One region of the Shouchella oshimensis genome, then DNA from elsewhere that is predicted to be linked to it. Evidence: riboswitches for the same ligand, from Rfam matches in the RefSeq annotation. Region 1 holds a riboswitch; the other holds the start of a gene.
The links. A riboswitch is a leader RNA that binds a small molecule or an ion and turns the genes downstream of it on or off. The one in region 1 is predicted to bind cyclic di-AMP.
Positions count from the first base shown of each region.

Region 2: it holds a riboswitch for cyclic di-AMP, as region 1 does, so the genes downstream of both, NDM98_RS23095 (adenine nucleotide alpha hydrolase family protein) here and NDM98_RS19560 (potassium channel family protein) in region 1, are expected to answer to the same signal.

Region 1 is NZ_JAMQJY010000004.1:24,187-32,631, reverse strand. Features, by position in the region: gene NDM98_RS19580 (hypothetical protein) at 19-459, opposite strand; gene NDM98_RS19575 (GerAB/ArcD/ProY family transporter) at 865-1,089, shown strand; gene NDM98_RS19570 (GerAB/ArcD/ProY family transporter) at 1,025-1,942, shown strand; gene ytvI (sporulation integral membrane protein YtvI) at 1,954-3,012, opposite strand; cyclic di-AMP (ydaO/yuaA leader) riboswitch at 3,229-3,381, shown strand; gene NDM98_RS19560 (potassium channel family protein) at 3,439-4,107, shown strand; gene NDM98_RS19555 (TrkH family potassium uptake protein) at 4,109-5,434, shown strand; partial or broken gene NDM98_RS19550 (alpha/beta fold hydrolase) at 5,505-5,866, shown strand; gene NDM98_RS19545 (DUF3231 family protein) at 6,617-7,126, opposite strand; gene NDM98_RS19540 (manganese catalase family protein) at 7,205-8,062, opposite strand.
Region 2 is NZ_JAMQJY010000008.1:49,379-57,823, reverse strand. Features, by position in the region: gene NDM98_RS23120 (RNA polymerase sigma factor) at 1-287, opposite strand, end outside; gene NDM98_RS23115 (Rrf2 family transcriptional regulator) at 380-781, opposite strand; gene NDM98_RS23110 (NAD(P)/FAD-dependent oxidoreductase) at 963-1,850, shown strand; gene NDM98_RS23105 (TrkH family potassium uptake protein) at 1,887-3,215, opposite strand; gene NDM98_RS23100 (potassium channel family protein) at 3,262-3,918, opposite strand; gene NDM98_RS23095 (adenine nucleotide alpha hydrolase family protein) at 3,952-4,362, opposite strand; cyclic di-AMP (ydaO/yuaA leader) riboswitch at 4,451-4,610, opposite strand; gene NDM98_RS23090 (SAM-dependent methyltransferase) at 4,747-5,208, shown strand; gene NDM98_RS23085 (hypothetical protein) at 5,211-5,402, opposite strand; partial or broken gene NDM98_RS23080 (AAA family ATPase) at 5,486-6,215, opposite strand; gene NDM98_RS23075 (LacI family DNA-binding transcriptional regulator) at 6,392-7,429, opposite strand; partial or broken gene NDM98_RS23070 (alpha-glucosidase) at 7,525-8,445, opposite strand, start outside.

The DNA.
Region 1 (8,445 bases):
CTATTATTAACTTGATTATTAATTATTTGCAAAAAATTTATGAATAACATCCAGTACTTGGTTTATGCCATTTCCCCTATACGTTTCATCTCCTATATTAAGTTCCCCCGAAGATATATAACCATCAATTCTTTTGGATTGTGCATTTGTAGTTTCGGCAGTATATATGCTAAATGAATAAATTATTTCTTCAATTTCCTCGCCTTTGACATCAGTAAGTACTATACCGTTAAGTTCATCTTTGAATTGATTAATAGTTTGTTCTTCTGAGATTAATTTATCCTCATTTGTTTTGTTATCGAAGAGATGAATGGACATAATAGTACCATACTTCATTTCCATTATACTTACAATTTTTCCGGTCGTGGTAGTCTCATTATTAGAATATATAACATAATTAAGTACGCTAAAATAAGAAACGACGATTAGAACAATTCCTGTAACAATTATTTTCTTCATACCCGCACCTCTTCACTTGGAACTTAGCAAATCTGATTTGATTCTTTATAACTCATCTTTTTTCCTTTTATGTAGCCTATGTGATGAATAACCGTAACTATAAGCCTAAAAAAGTTTCCTTCTTCACGCAAAAAAAGCCTGACACATGGGCATAATTCCCCCTTGGTGACAGGCTCCTCCAAAAAATTCTTCGATAAATTTTATTGTTCTATGATAATTTCAAATTATACATGAACCTATTTAAAAGTACAGTAAATATTTCAAAACTCTTCTAAGTAGTAAAGAATACAAATTTATTTAGTAATTGAATGGAAAAGTTGTATTTTTCATTTTAAGCTCCTGAAATATAAATTTAATTTTATTTTCTGGAGAGATTAAGACTACGACTAAAAGTGGAGGGGAAAAATGACTCAGGTTAAAGATATTAGTCTCCCACAATTTTTTTGGTTCTTCGTTCAAGCTCAAGTTGGTGCTGGTCTTTTCACACTACCATACGTTGTTTTTCAAGAAGCCAATACTGATGGGTGGATTTCTGTTCTATTAGCTTGGACTATTTTCACAGTTCATGATTATCGTTCTCTGGTTTATATCCGCAAGCTACCCGCATCTTACATTTTATACATATCTTAAACAAGTTTTAGGTAATATTGTGGGGAATTTTTTAATCCTACTATATACTTTTTATTTTATCTTTATTACCATCACGCTCTTAATTTTCTTTAATACACTTATAGGCGCTTGGGTGTTACCGAATACACCAGGGATTGTTAAATTAATACTTTTTATTATACCTGCTCTCTATCTTTTAATTAGTCCTCTCAAAACAATTGCAACTTTTATGACGATCTCTTCTCCTTTTCTTCTCTTAGCACCAATTTGCGCTACGTTTGCATTTTCAGATTCAGAACCCCTTTATCTTTTGCCTATATTTGAGACAGATTGGATTGGGATTTGGAAAGGTGCATTATCTAGTACTTTTGCTATGCAGGGATTTCTTATACTACCAATTATATATCCATTCGTAAGTGGAACCAGTAAGGAAAAATTGCTAACAGCAACTTATGCAAATATTTTTGTCACAATCTTTTATACATTTATCGTTCTCGCATGTTTTATCTATTTTAGTCCGGGTCAATTTAATATTCTTCCTGAACCTTTTTTATATATGATTAAAACCATTTCATTTACTATTTTTGAACGGGTTGATCTAATTTTTTTAGCATGTTGGTCTATTATCGTGTTAACAACATTAACCATTCTACTTTACGCGTCTACAACCGGTTTGGAGATCATGTTCAATAAAAGTAAAACAAAACTTTTTTCAATTATAATTGGATCTATTGTGGTTATTTTAAGTAACATCCCTCAAAATTTATTAACAATTCGACGAATTTTTCATTTTAATGAATATGCTGACATCGTCTTTGCTATTCTCATTTCGATCTTTCTTTTAATGTACCAAAAATTATTGAAGTACAAATGAAGTAAAATGAACTAAGTTCCACTTGGGAACTTTATAATCTTTGCTTCTTTTGCAGTATTAAATCCTATTATTATTAAAGGACCTAATACTAACCCGGTTATTCCTAATAATTGTGCTCCTAAGTACATTGAAATTAAAGTTGCTAATGGCGACAAACCTATTTGATTTCCCATTACTTTCGGCTCGATTGTTCTTCTTATTATTAAAAGAATACCAGCTAAAACCAAGAGTTGTATGCCAGTACTATTGTCCCCTACCAATAAAAGATAGGTTGCCCAAGGTGCTAATATGACTATCGAACCAATAAGAGGAATGAAATCTATAATCCAAATTACGATCGCCATCGTGAGAGCTACTTTTGGTGAAATAAATAACAGACCAATTAAGGAAATTAAGAATATAGGTATGCTCACAAGAAATTGTGCCTTTAAAAAACCTGAGATAACTTTCGAAAATCGTGCGATCATAAACTGAAACCGTTCGTTCATGTCCTTTGACAGGTTATTGTTTATGAATTTCTTTAGTCTTGGCATCTCAATTAAAAACAAAAACAAAGTAATCAAAAATACAATAAAAGATATTAAGTAACCAGGTATTTTCGCTAACCCGACCGTTACCGTTGAAATGATATCCAACTGGTTCACTGTCGATCTCATCTCTTCAAGAAAATAATTAATTTGGTCATTTATTGATGAAAATACGATATCAGGAAAATCAGAAAAACTTGTTTCTAGTCCTGATATTACTGTATTCCACCCCTCATTAATGTTGGTAATATAAGAAGGAAGATTTTCAAAGAACTGAACTCCTTGAGATATCACTTGAGTTATTGTCAAATAAATAAGACCAATTAAAAATAAAAAAAACAGTAGAAATACAATTGTAACTGAAAATACACGTTTTATTTTCAAAACAATTGTAAGATACCTTACAATCGGTGTTAATATAAGTGCCACAACAAAAGCTAACAAAATTGGATATGAAACCGGGAGAATAAAATAAACTAAGATAATAATAATTAAACTAATAATAATGAACTTTAGATACTTTTGATTAACTAATGAAAACAAAAGATCCCTCTTTTCAATAAAGTAAATCGACCTTATAGAATTATATCATGTTCTCCCAAAGAATTTATTTTTAAGATGTAAATCAGCCATTGAAATTATCTTGATTTCTTTTAAATATGAAGGAAAGTAGTGACAAAAGAAAACTTAAAAATAGTAAGGGAAAATTAGGTTGACACTACTTCCTATTAGGAGTAAATTACTTCTGACAACTTCATTTTCTTCAAATCGCTTAATCCATCTAAATGGTGGAACGGGAGGATAAAGAACAGATGGTTTACACTTTCGTCTTGGGGTGAATCTTACTAAAGAAGGGGTACTCTTGGCTCCTAATCCGACAACTAATCTCGTCAGCGTTATTTTAGAGAGAGAAGGTCTAGACTATTTATTTAAGGATAGTCTTTTTTAAAAATGGAGGGGACATAAAGAATGGCCAAAGAGACCAAAAAACAAGTAGCTGTCATTGGATTAGGTAGGTTTGGAGGTAGTGTATGTAAAGAACTGTATAAAACGGGATACGAAGTTCTTGCGATCGATCGTAACACTGAAAAGATTAACCAATACGTCGATTTCTCTACCCATGCTATTCAAATGGACACGACAGATGAGGAAGCTCTTAGTAATGCTGGCATTAAAAACTGTAGCCATGTCGTTGTAGCGATTGGTAATGATATTCAATCAAGTATTCTTACTACACTTATCTTAAAAGAATTAGACATTCCTAATGTTTGGACAAAAGCACAAAACCAGTATCACCATAAAGTATTAGAGAGAATTGGAGCAGACCGAATTATACACCCTGAGTATGATATGGGGATTAGAGTAGCTCAAAATATGGTCGCAGAAAAGATAATTGATTATATTGACCTCTCAGATGATTATAGTATTGCAGAACTTTTCGCTACTCCAATCGTCAATGGGAAAACATTAGCTTCTTTAGATTTAAGAAGAAAATATAAGATTAATGTTCTTGCTATAAAAAGAGACAATCGATTAACTGTTTCACCCATGCCAGAAGATACGATTCAAACAAATGATTTATTAATTATTATAGGACTAAAAAAAGATGTTAAACGTTTCCAAGAGAAAGGTCTTTAGTATGGAGATTCTAAAAAAGTTGCTCTTTCATAGATCTCCCCCTCAAACGTTAGCATTAGGTTTTCTGATTACAATCCTTATGGGAACCATCTTATTATCACTCCCATATTCAACTCACGCTCCAATATCTTTACTCAATGCCTTTTTTACGGCGACATCCGCAACAACGGTTACCGGACTTGTTGTTCTCGATACTGGTGCTGATTTCACGCGCTTTGGTCAAGTGGTCATCATGACCATGATGCAGATAGGTGGAATTGGCTTAATGACTTTTACGATCTTCATTGTGCTACTACTTGGAAAGAAAATTGGACTTAAGGATCGCTTATTAGTTCAGGAGTCCTTTAACCAACACTCTACCGGTGGTATGGTTAAGCTCGTTAAATTAGTTTTCATTTTTGCTATCAGTATGGAACTACTGGCGACGATCATCTTATCAATTAAATGGGTCCCTGAGTATGGGTGGGGAGAGGGTCTCTTTACAAGTTTATTTCATGCAGTATCAGCATTTAATAATGCTGTTTCTTTGTGGTCAGACAGCTTAACTAGTTACAAGGGCGACCCATTAGTTAATATAGTAATTACTTTTTTATTCATTACTGGAGGCATTGGCTTCACTGTTATTTACGAGTTAATTTCAAAACGTACGTTTAACCATTTATCACTTCACACCAAAGTGATGCTTGTAGGAACATTAATTATTAATGTTATTGCAACACTTTTGATTTTTAGTCTAGAATATCTAAATCCTAACACCTTAGGCAGCTTACCTTTCATTGAGAAAATATGGAGTTCCTATTTTCAAGCCGTCACCCCAAGAACTGCTGGTTTTAATTCACTTGATACCGGAAGTATGGAGACTAGTTCATTGATCTTAACCATGGTATTAATGTTCATAGGGGCAGGTAGTGCTTCTACTGGAAGTGGAATTAAGCTTACCACTTTTCTAGTAACGATCATTGCCGTGATTAGTTACTTACGAGGTAGACAAGAACCTGTCCTATATGAACGCACACTGCCTTCTAGTATTATTGTCCGCTCACTTGCAATAATTGTGACTAGCTTCCTATTTGTTCTAAGTGGTATATTTTTGCTTTCAATTGTTGAAAGTGCAAGCCTTCTTGAGATTTCTTTTGAAGCCTTTTCCGCATTTGGTACCGTAGGATTGTCCATGGGATTAACCTCTGGCTTATCGACTTCCGGGAAATTGATCATCTGTCTACTCATGTTTATAGGAAGAATTGGTCCTGTTACCTTTGCATTTGCTTTGGCAAAAGCAGACAAACGAAAAATTAATTATCCTAAAGGAGATATTTTCACAGGGTAATCTCATGAAGCTCAATAAGAGAATGAGTGAAATATTTCAGCTCATTTTAATTCAGGATAGAACATTTAATATTTTATGTAGATGGAGGCTATTTAATGCTTTAGAGTATTCCATTATCGGTAAAGGAGAACCTATATTAATCATGCACGGAGGTCATTCAATTGTAATGAAGAGTTCGGATATAAGGAACTATTAGTTAATGGTTTCTCTATTATTACTCCTTCAAGAGCAGGGTATGGAAGTACATCAAAAGGAGTAGGAGAAAGTCTTTCTATTGCATGTAAGTATTATATGGAGTTACTAAATCATTTGAACATTAATAAAGTTCACCTTATCGCAATATCCGCAGGTGGTCCTAGTGGTTTATATTTCACTTCTAAATATCAAAATGTAGTTTGTTCACTTACTTTACAATCTGCTGTTACAACAGAACTAGTTTAAGAGAACCAATTACGTTTATATAAGAAGTACCAAAGCTTTAAAAGCCTTGGTACTTCTTCATTCATTAGTTTAACCTTATGCGGTTGAGAGGACTCGAACCTCCCCACGAGTTAAACGTTAAAAGCTATTTCCGAACATTCCATCCACTTGTAAATATATAGAAAAAACAAGCGTGGAAAGAATGTGGAAAGAATCACGCTATAATCACCTATATATTCCCAAAAATAAAAAAGCACCAAAGCTCTAAAAGCCTTGGTACTACTGATATGCGGTTGAGAGGACTCGAACCTCCACGGGTTTAACCCCACTAGGCCCTCAATGCCGTGGAAACGTGTTATCTCCTGCAAACACCTACACTAGTTGCACTCATTTGCACCATTTTCATATCGAAACGCCCATTTTCAAATACCGTGGTGAAGAATTGGTGAACCTAAAATATCCTTATTCTTTGCCATTTGGAGACTCCTTGCTCATCTTAACAAATTTCAATAAGCGAACATTAAGTAAAAAAATTATAGAATCATTCGCCCTTATATTTCTAGCTTAACTCTTGATTATCTTACTCATAATAATACCACGATAATTTGCAGTATCCCAATCGACATCCTCCACAAATTTGTATCCTCGACCAGTATACATGCCTATAACATGATCCGCTTTCTTAGCTGTATCAAGTACAATTTCGAAATAAGTACCAAAGCTATTAGCCTTGGCACTCTGGATTACATCTGTGAACTTCTCTTACTTTTCTTTAGGACTCTGATGAAGGGGAGGAGGTATAAGCCATCCTTTTTCTTTTATTAGCTTTAAGTACTTAGCACCAAGTGCTGCTTTACTAATATGGAATTGACCGAACATCATGGCAATGTCTTCTCGAATAGATTGTCCCATGATTGTGCTACATGTTACTAAACCTGCTGCGAGTTTCTCTGATGCAGATGCAGCGATATCTGGATCTAAAAACCTTGCACCTACAGGAATGTCATTTAGATCAACTGCCGGTGGTTCTGGTGCAGAAGGTGAAACGGCAATCCCGTTCTCTTTTAATAAATCTGATACTTTTTTTACTTCGGCTTGTCCTGCTTCTACTGACTCTTGCAATAGTTTTTTTAGGTCATGATCTCCTACATGGTTCAATAAAACTTGCGCTTCGGCAATGGCTTTATTCCCCATCAATACAAAATTCCAAGTGCTAAATACTTCACCATAATGCATTGGTTCGTCTTGTGGATTACCGCTTAAGATTCCCATTTGTACCTCCAATGTAATTTTGTCTTACTGTATTAAGAGTTCCCATTGGAATTATAACTATACGAGCAAACTGAAATCTTAATTATTTAAGTCATTAAGACCTGGACTGTGCTCGTTTGGCATATCAGATAGCTCTGGTACTGGGAAACCCTCAGGTGGAGGAGTGACAGAAAATTCACCACCATTTCTACTAGGTGTTTGTCCGTGTAGAATCTCAGCCATTCTTGTCTCATCCAATCGAAAATTGAATTGAACATTATGATATCCAAGATCAACAAATCTTCTACACTCTGGATATTTGTTGATATCATAGTTCGGAACTGGGAACAACTTACCCCACTCAACGCCTAATGTTTCAAGTGCTTTCGCAAATGCATTTTGATGGGCATTATCACGTACAATTAAGAAACCAAGCGTTTCTCGGAATGTTGGATTACTACTCATCTCATAAATCCTTGTTTTTTGTAAAACACCTGTAGATTCCAAAACAACATTATTCAATAAATCAGCAACAAGATTACCATGACTATAGACCCAAGACCCATTCCAAGGGTTTCCCGCAGCATCCACTGGAAGAGATGCCTGAGCTCCAATTATGTAATGGTGAGGATTAGCTTCTTGCTTTATAGCATCATCCAGTGGAGCACCGTCATCAGCCTGACTCCCTACTCCACTTGCACCTGATTCATCTAATAAAGCGTTAATTGTATTTTGAACGAGCTCAACGTGCGCGATCTCTTCAAGAAAAACGCCACGTATTAGATCTTTAAATTGTTTTTCTTTCCCTCTAAAATTAGAGCTTTGAAAGAAATATTGCATCATAGTACGCATCTCCCCATAATGTCCTCCAAGTATCTCCTGCAATACTTTGGCAGCAGCAGGATCGGGTTGAGCAGGTTTAACAATATTAATAAGTTCTTCCTTGTAATAATACATTTAGACGCCCCTTTTCTGTTCTGATATGTAAAGTTTAAGCTGTATTCATTAAAATATTCAGTTATATGTAAATTGAGGAGTTTTGTTCTTTTTAACTTTTGCATAATGAATCAAATAGAGACTTTAATATTTGAATAAAAATGAGTACTGCCAAAAATAACGTATAAAATTAAAACTGAAGCATACTATATGTTTTGTACGTTACTACTTATGCACTTTCCCCTCCAACCTCTTAATAGAAAGAGATTCGTATGTAAACCAGTTGCTCTAGAGTAGCTGTTTTTTAAAATTTCAAGAAAGAAAATCAAAGCATTTTCTATATAATTCTTACTCCAGTACTGTAATGAGACTAGCAACTTCTTTTGTAGAACAAAAAATACCAA
Region 2 (8,445 bases), on a different contig from region 1:
CTTTCAATCTCATGATCAGTTAATACTTCATCCACCTTCTTCTTGCGCACTCGATCAATCCAAGCATTTGAGGCAATACGATGCAGGTAAGCTTTAGACATTGGAATGTGTTGTTTAGTAGAACGTTGATATAACTTAACCAATGTTTCCTGCATTAAGTCTTCTGCATCCCATTTGGAGCGAGTCACATAATGACAGTAGGAATGAAGAGACTGCAAATATGGTGAAACTAATTTCTCAAAGTCCTCGTGGTTTGTTTTCGGAGCAATTTGAACAAGCGGCCGCATGTTACCCTCCTTTAATTGTGACTTCACTTATATAGACGAAAAAACCGCTCAAAAAGATACGGTTTTAAAAAAATTCTTCTTTTATATAAAAACTACATTGATTGATTCGCTTGATCAGCTACATGACCAATCGTTTTAGATAGTAGATACTCATCCATTTTTTGTTCTGATTCTTCCATGACCGCTTCAATTAAGCAGCCAGGTGCATTTCTCTCGCAGCCTTTAAATAAAGGAGCATTGCCTTCAACTGCCTGTATGATGTCCAAAAAAGAAATGGTGTATTTATCACGACTTAAACGGTAGCCACCTTGCGCACCAGAATGTGATTCAATTAAGCCTTGTTTTGTAAGCTTCGTTAAAATTTTTGACAAATATGAAGGAGAGACAGATTGATGGTCTGCTAATTCTTGCACACCTACAATCAAATTTTCTTTTTGAGTAGCCAAATACAGCATAGTGTGTAGGGCATAGTTCGTTCCCTTTGAATAATTCATTGTTTTATCACCTAAGTCATTATGATTTACTTATAAGTATTATCTCAACAGGTTTTGAGAACGTCAACAAACATGAGCGTCTTATTTGTGCTTACGATTTATAACGACTATTATAGATATAGAGTATCTTTAATATATATGAAAGAAGGAGATTATATGCATTCTGAGAAGATCTTTGATTGTGCGATTATTGGAGGAGGACCAAGCAGGACTCAGCTCGGCACTTGTACTTGGAAGAGCTCGAAGAAACATTTTGTTATTTGACGATCACACAAACCGAAATCAAGTCACCCATGAATCACATGGTTTTATCACTCGAGATGGCACCACTCCATCCGAATTTAGAAGAATAGGTAATGAAGAATTAGCAACCTATCCCTCCATTTCTACTATTAACAGAACAGTAACAAGTATCCTACGATCTAAGAACGAATCATCCTTTATGATTACAGCATCTGGTGGACAAACGTTTTATGCTACAAAAGTCATACTAGCAGTTGGTTTTAAAGAGTCCCTTCCTCCAATTGACGGAATAGGTGGTTTATATGGAAAGAGTCTATTTAACTGCCCTTACTGCGATGGCTTGGAATTAAGAGATAAACCTCTTGTGATCATTAACGATACCGAACACGCCATGCATATGGCCAAACTACTTTATAACTGGTCTAAAGATTTGGTTCTTGCTACTAATGGTCATTCTTTGAATACCGAGGATAGAAAGAAACTTGAATCAAAAGGGATTTCAGTGGTAACGGAAAAAATCAGCCGTTTAATTGGAGAGGATGGTCAACTTTCTCATGTAGAATTTGAGAGTGGAACAACAATTAAGCGCTCAGGAGGATTTGTGGCCCCTACATTTATAGCTAATTCTTTAAAAGAACAGATTGGGGTCGATTTAACGGAAACTGGAGCCATAGAAGTGGATGACTTCGGCAGAACTTCTAAGAAGCATATCTATGCAGCTGGCGATGCTATTAGTCCTGCTTTATCACAGCTTATTGTATCTGCTGCCTCAGGTAATAAAGCTGGTGTTGCTGTGAATGTCGATCTTATAGAACTAGATTTTTAAGAAAAAAAGAACGCTCACTTGGGCGTTCCTTTCAGTTTATCCGATTAAAACATGGTCTTCAGGATAACCAAGCTTTGATTTCTTCTTCTTTTCAGCTAAAGCATAGGCTAAAGTGAGTGGTCCTAATCGTCCAATAAACATTGTAATCGTAACAATAAATTTCCCCATTGGAGAAAGCTCACTTGTTAGTCCCATAGAAAGTCCTGCTGTACTAAATGCAGAAGTAGCTTCAAAAAGTACTTCCATAAAATGTTCTTCATAAATTCCTTCAGTCACAGTAAGGAGGAGCGCAACGACAAAAACACAAAGCAGTGAACTAATTACTACCGCAAGAGCTCTCATAATAATCTCAACAGAGATTTTGCGCTCAAAAGCATGAATTTGTCCGCCACCGCGAAAGGTATTAAATGTAGCTAAGATTAAAACGAAAAAAGTAGTCGTTTTAATCCCTCCACCCGTTCCACCTGAGGAAGCTCCTATAAACATGAGAATGATTAAAACAAGTTGAGAAGCTGATAACATATTACTAATATCAATTGTATTAAAGCCAGCACTTCTTGAAGTCGCACTCTGAAAGAAGCCGGACCATATTCGTTCTGACCAAGACAACTGTCCAAAGGTTTGTGGATTCAATGTTTCTAACGCAAAAACAAGTAAGAAACCAATAGCAAGTAATGAACCTGAACTAACAAGAACAATTTTAGTATGTAATGAAAAACTTCTCCATTTTCGTTTTCTAATGAGCTCTACAATAACAATGTAACCAAGACCACCACTAACAAATAACCAAATGATCGTTAAGTTAACAACAGGGTCATTCACATAACTCGAAAGACTATCTGACCAGAGAGCAAAACCTGCATTATTAAAAGCAGATACAGAATGGAAAACGGCATGATATAATGCCTCTGCAAACCCCATATCTCCCATCCAACGTAAGGTAAGTACAGTAACAGCAACCGTTTCAAAAGCAAAGGCAATAAAAACAATATAGAGACAAAGCTTAACTAATCCTGATGAAGACTTAGATTGGGTTGTCTGCTGAATAATTAATCTCTGTTTTAAGCCAATTCTCTTACCAAGCATGATCGCTACAATAACACCCATTGTCATAAACCCTAAGCCACCAACCTGAATTAAAATCATAATAACTACTTGCCCAAATGTAGAAAAAACTGAACCAGTATCTACTACGACTAACCCATTTACACACACAGCAGATGTTGCTGTAAAAAGAGCATCTAAAAGACCAATAGACAAACCACTTGCTGAAGAGATTGGCAAAGCGAGTATACAAGTACCTATCAGTATCAGAAATAGAAAAACAAGCATGACAAACTGAGGTGGGCTCATCTTACTTGTCATTTGTTTAAAATCAATTTTCAATAGGTGTTTATCATTATAATCCACTTCATTCATATTTTCGTTCCAATGCACTAATATCTTCATTCGAACCAATTAAGAGTAATGTGTCCCCAGTCTGAATTTTATCTTCTGCTCTTGGTGAAATGTTAATCTCACCGTTCGATTTAATAGCCATAATATTGACACCATATTTTGCTCTGACGTCCAAATCATAAATAGAATAACCATTCATAGCAGCTGGAGCATTCATTTCCACTAAATTATATATAGGGGAGAGTTCGATATAATCAATTAAATTGTCCGAACTAAGTTGTCTACCTAGGCGTATACCCATGTCTCTCTCAGGATATACAACTTGATCTGCACCAATTTTGGTAAGGACTTTTCCATAGATGATATTTTTAGCTTTAACGGTTACTTTAGGAATATTCATCTCTTTTAGAAGAAGAGTTGTCAAGATACTGGATTGCAAATTCTCACCAATTGCCACCACAGCATGACTAAAATTCCCTGCACCAAGTTCTTTTAGAACAGATTCATCAGTTGCGTCAGCCTGTATTGCATGCGTCGCGATAGAAGACATGCCTTGCACTAAATCAATATCCTTATCTACGGCAAGTACCTCATGACCAGCCTCAACCAACGTTTTAGTTAAGCTACTACCAAATCGTCCTAGCCCAATAACAATAAATTGTTTTTTCAAGACATTCACCCCTAATTCAGTGCATAAGATTTTCTATTTACTCACAGGAACGATATGCAAATCAATGTCGCCCATTTTGCTAACAAGTCTGTTAACAAAATCACCTTTTTTTAGAAGCTCCCATCTTGATTGACTACACTGACCAATAACAAGCTGGGTAATTTGATTCTCGCGTGCCTTATCCAAGATGATTTGCGGCAGCTTATCCTGTCCTTTATACGTTTGAAAGATCGAGCTCATACGATTATCATCGACCAAATCTTGACATCCTAATCGATTAAGTTGATCTTTGTGTGTTTGTTCATCTTCTGACTGCCCACTTAAATATAATATATATAATGGAGAATCAAACATCTGTGACAACTGAACCCCTCTCTCGAGTAGCGGGTCCCCATTGTGATTCTCTGAGATATGACAAACCATAATTTTTTCTTCCATGTTCATGTTATAAAACCTCCTTATTAACTCATAACAGCACAAAAAAACTCCAAGAAAAGAGAGCTTCATCCGGGAGCTTACGCTTTTTCACCGTTTGTTCTCTCTCAAAACGCATACGAGGTTAGCTGTCGGATTCGGACTTGAGAGTACCCGTTATTCACTATCTATAAGTAGCAAATAATTAACCCCAGAGTTCAATTAGAACTCGTTGGTTCCCCCGTTATTTCACCTGAAATATTCTGCGTTAATCTTTTATTTCTAAAAATGATCATACGCCTCTTATCCGAAGAAATAAAGCTTTTTTTTTATTTTTTTTCAATCCGACATAAGGGAAATATTGTATAATGATAAGTATACTATATTGTGCATAATTTGAAGGGAGCTGATTAGGTGGTAACAATTGATCCAATAGGCGTTGTATCAAACAAAAGAGTGGAAGTAGAAGATGATAACTGGGGGAACGTACAATCGAGCATAATGATTAATGATTCATTTTCTGAAGAATCTCTCTTCGAAATTGAAACATTCTCACATCTTGAGATTATTTTTTATTTTCATAAAGTGGATAAAGAGAGAATTGAAAACGGCGCAAGACATCCTAGAAATAATGAAACTTTCCCATTAACAGGGATTTTTGCTCAACGAGGGAAAAACAGACCAAATCGATTAGGCTTAACGACGGTCCAGTTACTTGGAAGGCAAGGGAAGAAATTGATCGTTCGAGGTTTAGATTGTATTGATGGAACACCTATCGTGGATATCAAACCCGTTATGAAGGAATTTCTACCAAAGGAACCTATTCATCAACCTGATTGGTCACATGAAATAATGGAGGAATATTGGAATGAATAACTCTACACCAATATACCAATGCCTCCGAACAAGTTAAAAGCCAATAGAATAATAATGGTAATAACAGCTGAGGACAGTGCCCATTTTTTGATACTTGGTTCTAGTCCAAACAATGTATCAAGAATGCCATTAAGTATAAACACAATTAAATAGGTACCACCAAGTGTAGCAAGTATATACGGCAAATATAGCATTTTAAAGCCTCCTCTCCAGTTGGAATATTATACCTTTATCTCCACTTTAACACAATAAAAAATGTAAAAGAAGAGCTATTCTTTTACTGCTCTTCTTTAAACAATTCGAAAAAAACCCTCTCTCGATTCTGTAGAAAGTACTTTGTTAGCTGATAATGATCTGTCATTTCATATTCAACAGAGCTAATGGACTGCTCATCAAAGCTGAAGATCTCAGCATCTGGGTACCCGAGCAATATAGGAGAGTGAGTCGCAATGATGAACTGAGCCTGATCACTCGAAACAAGGTCGTGAATCACTTTTATAAAGGCTAATTGTCTAGCTTGGAGATAAAGCGGCCTCAGGCTCATCCAATAGATAAAGAGCCTTGCCATTAAAACGGTTCATAAATAATGAGAGAAAGGATTCGCCATGAGATTGGTGATGAAGAGATTTCCCACCATATTGTTGATATCTTCTTGGATCATCGAGTTCATCGAGATGTGTCGCAAAATGATAAAACGATTCCGCCCTAAGGAAAAATCCATTTGTGATTTTGGGCATCCAGGCCAAGCGGATATAGTCGCCAAGTACTGACTTTGAAGCGTGTACCTCAAAGCTATTATTTCGTCCTCCTCCTGCCGTATTAAACTCGCATTTATCGGCAATCGCTTCTAGAAGAGTTGATTTACCAGAGCCGTTCTCTCCTACAAAAAAGGTTACGGAATGATCAAGTTTAAGATCATGAAGCTGTTTAACCGCAGGAATTGAAAAAGGATACGTATCATAAGATGAGATCTTATTATGCAGAAGTGTAATTCTTTTAAGGTACATCTTCATCACCTACTTTTTTGAAGTTGTATTCTTTAATGCGAAACATTATTTATCCTTTTAACTTTTATCAATTACATCGGAAAGTACATTTATGTTTAAGGAGATACTTATGCAAGTGTATTACATCCATATAGCTAAATAGCCTGAAAATCCTCAGCGGATATTCAGGCTATGAATTATGTTGAGATTTCTTTATGTGCTCTGCTTGTCGCCCGACGAATCAGATGATGATCCACGATATGACTTGTAGGAGATGCTTTTGGATCAAGTATACACTGACGAAGCATTTGAGCCGCTTTGTATCCGAGCTCATGAATATGAATATCAAGCGTTGTAAGTGGAGGCGTTGACAACTTAGACATCAACACATTATTAAAACTAACAACAGACATATTATCTGGTACAGATACATTCATACTGAAGAGCATTCGTAATACACCTAAAGCCATTAAATCATCTGTGACAATCATTGCTGAAGGAGGATTTTTTTGTGACATAAGCTCTATAACTGCTTTTTCACCGCCTTCAAAAATTTCATCATGATAAACCATGAGCGATTCATCAATCTGAATAGCAGAAGTTTCAAGTGCTTCTATGTAGCCATTTTTCCGATCAATAGTCACAAAGGCATCTCGCCGTCCACCTACAAAGGCAATTCGTTTGTGCTTTAAAAGTAATAGATACTCTGTCACCATTTTAGCTGCTTTAACATTGTCATTATTAACAAAGAAGACCTTTTCTTTAAGCTGCTCTGGCGGCTGACCAACTACAACAAACGGAAACGATTTGTCTAAAAGAAAATCAATGACTGGATCAGCTATTGTTGAATACAGTAATATTATGCCATCAACTCGACGACTGTACACCATTTCTTTTACTTCTTCTAGGATATCTAGGTCCGTTTGGCTAGTGGATAAATACAGACCGTACCTCTGTTCATTTGCCTGAGTAGTAATCCCTCTAAGCACTTCTGGAAAAAAAGGATTATGAAATGGTGCATAGGTAGCACTTGGCATAATGACACCTATTACATTGGTATGATTATTCACCAGGTTTCTAGCATTAACATTTGGGTAGTAGCCAAGCTCTTCCATCACCGCCCGTACCTTTTCTTTTGTTTTGGTACTGATCGTTGAATTATTTGCAATAACACGAGAGACAGTAGATGGCGCTACATTTGCTTTTTTTGCTACGTCTTTTATGGTTACGGTCACTAATATTCCATCCTTTGCATTCAAACGGTCTTCAATCTATCCTTTTATAATGAATCATTAGCTATACTTTGTCTATAGTATGGTTGGTAAAAACACTATGACTTGTATACTCTTGCTTCATATGGCATAAGTTGATCAGACTTATGATTTTCGTAGTTACCAAATATATATTCACCCATGTTGACGTAGCCAAATTCCTTTGTTTCCTCTGATAGATTCACAATGATTGTATACGCTTCCTCTTCTCCACATCGCTTATACATGTATAGTTGCTCATCATTAAGCTCACAAAGTTCATAAGCTCCATAGATCAATGTTTTGCTATTTTTTCGTAATTCAATCATCTTTTTATAATAAGTCAAAATGGATTTACTGTTTTTTCGCTGCATATGCACATTAATGTCTTTGAAATTCGGATTGACTTTCAGCCAGGTTTGATCAGCCGTACTGAAGCCTCCATTTGCCTCATTCGTCCACTGCATCGGTGTCCGAGAGTTATCACGGCCTTGAGTCCAAATAACCTCCATTATTTCATTATGAGGTCTACCTTTACTACGTTCTTGTTCATAATAATTTCGCATGGACACATCATCATAATCTTCTATAGTTGGAAACTGTACATTTGTCATTCCTATTTCTTGACCTTGATAGATAAAAGGAGTGCCCTTCATTAAGAAATACAGTGTTCCAAGTGCTTTTGCACAAGCCTCCCAATAAACTGTATCATTGCCCCAAGATGAAACAGAGCGTGGCTTGGTCATGGTTTTCGATAAAAAGAGCATTCCAACCAATTCCTTCTAGCCCATATTGCCACTTTGTTAACGCCTCTTTTAGAGCCGGTACATTCAATCTTTGTTCAGCATCTTTATTCCATAGTCCAAGGTGCTCGAACTGAAAAACCATGTCAAATACCCCGTCTTTTTCTCCGACCCAGGCCCGCACATCATTCGAATCCTCCATGCTGACACCATTGGCCTCTCCTACAGTCATCACATCATAATGATCCAACGTTTCTT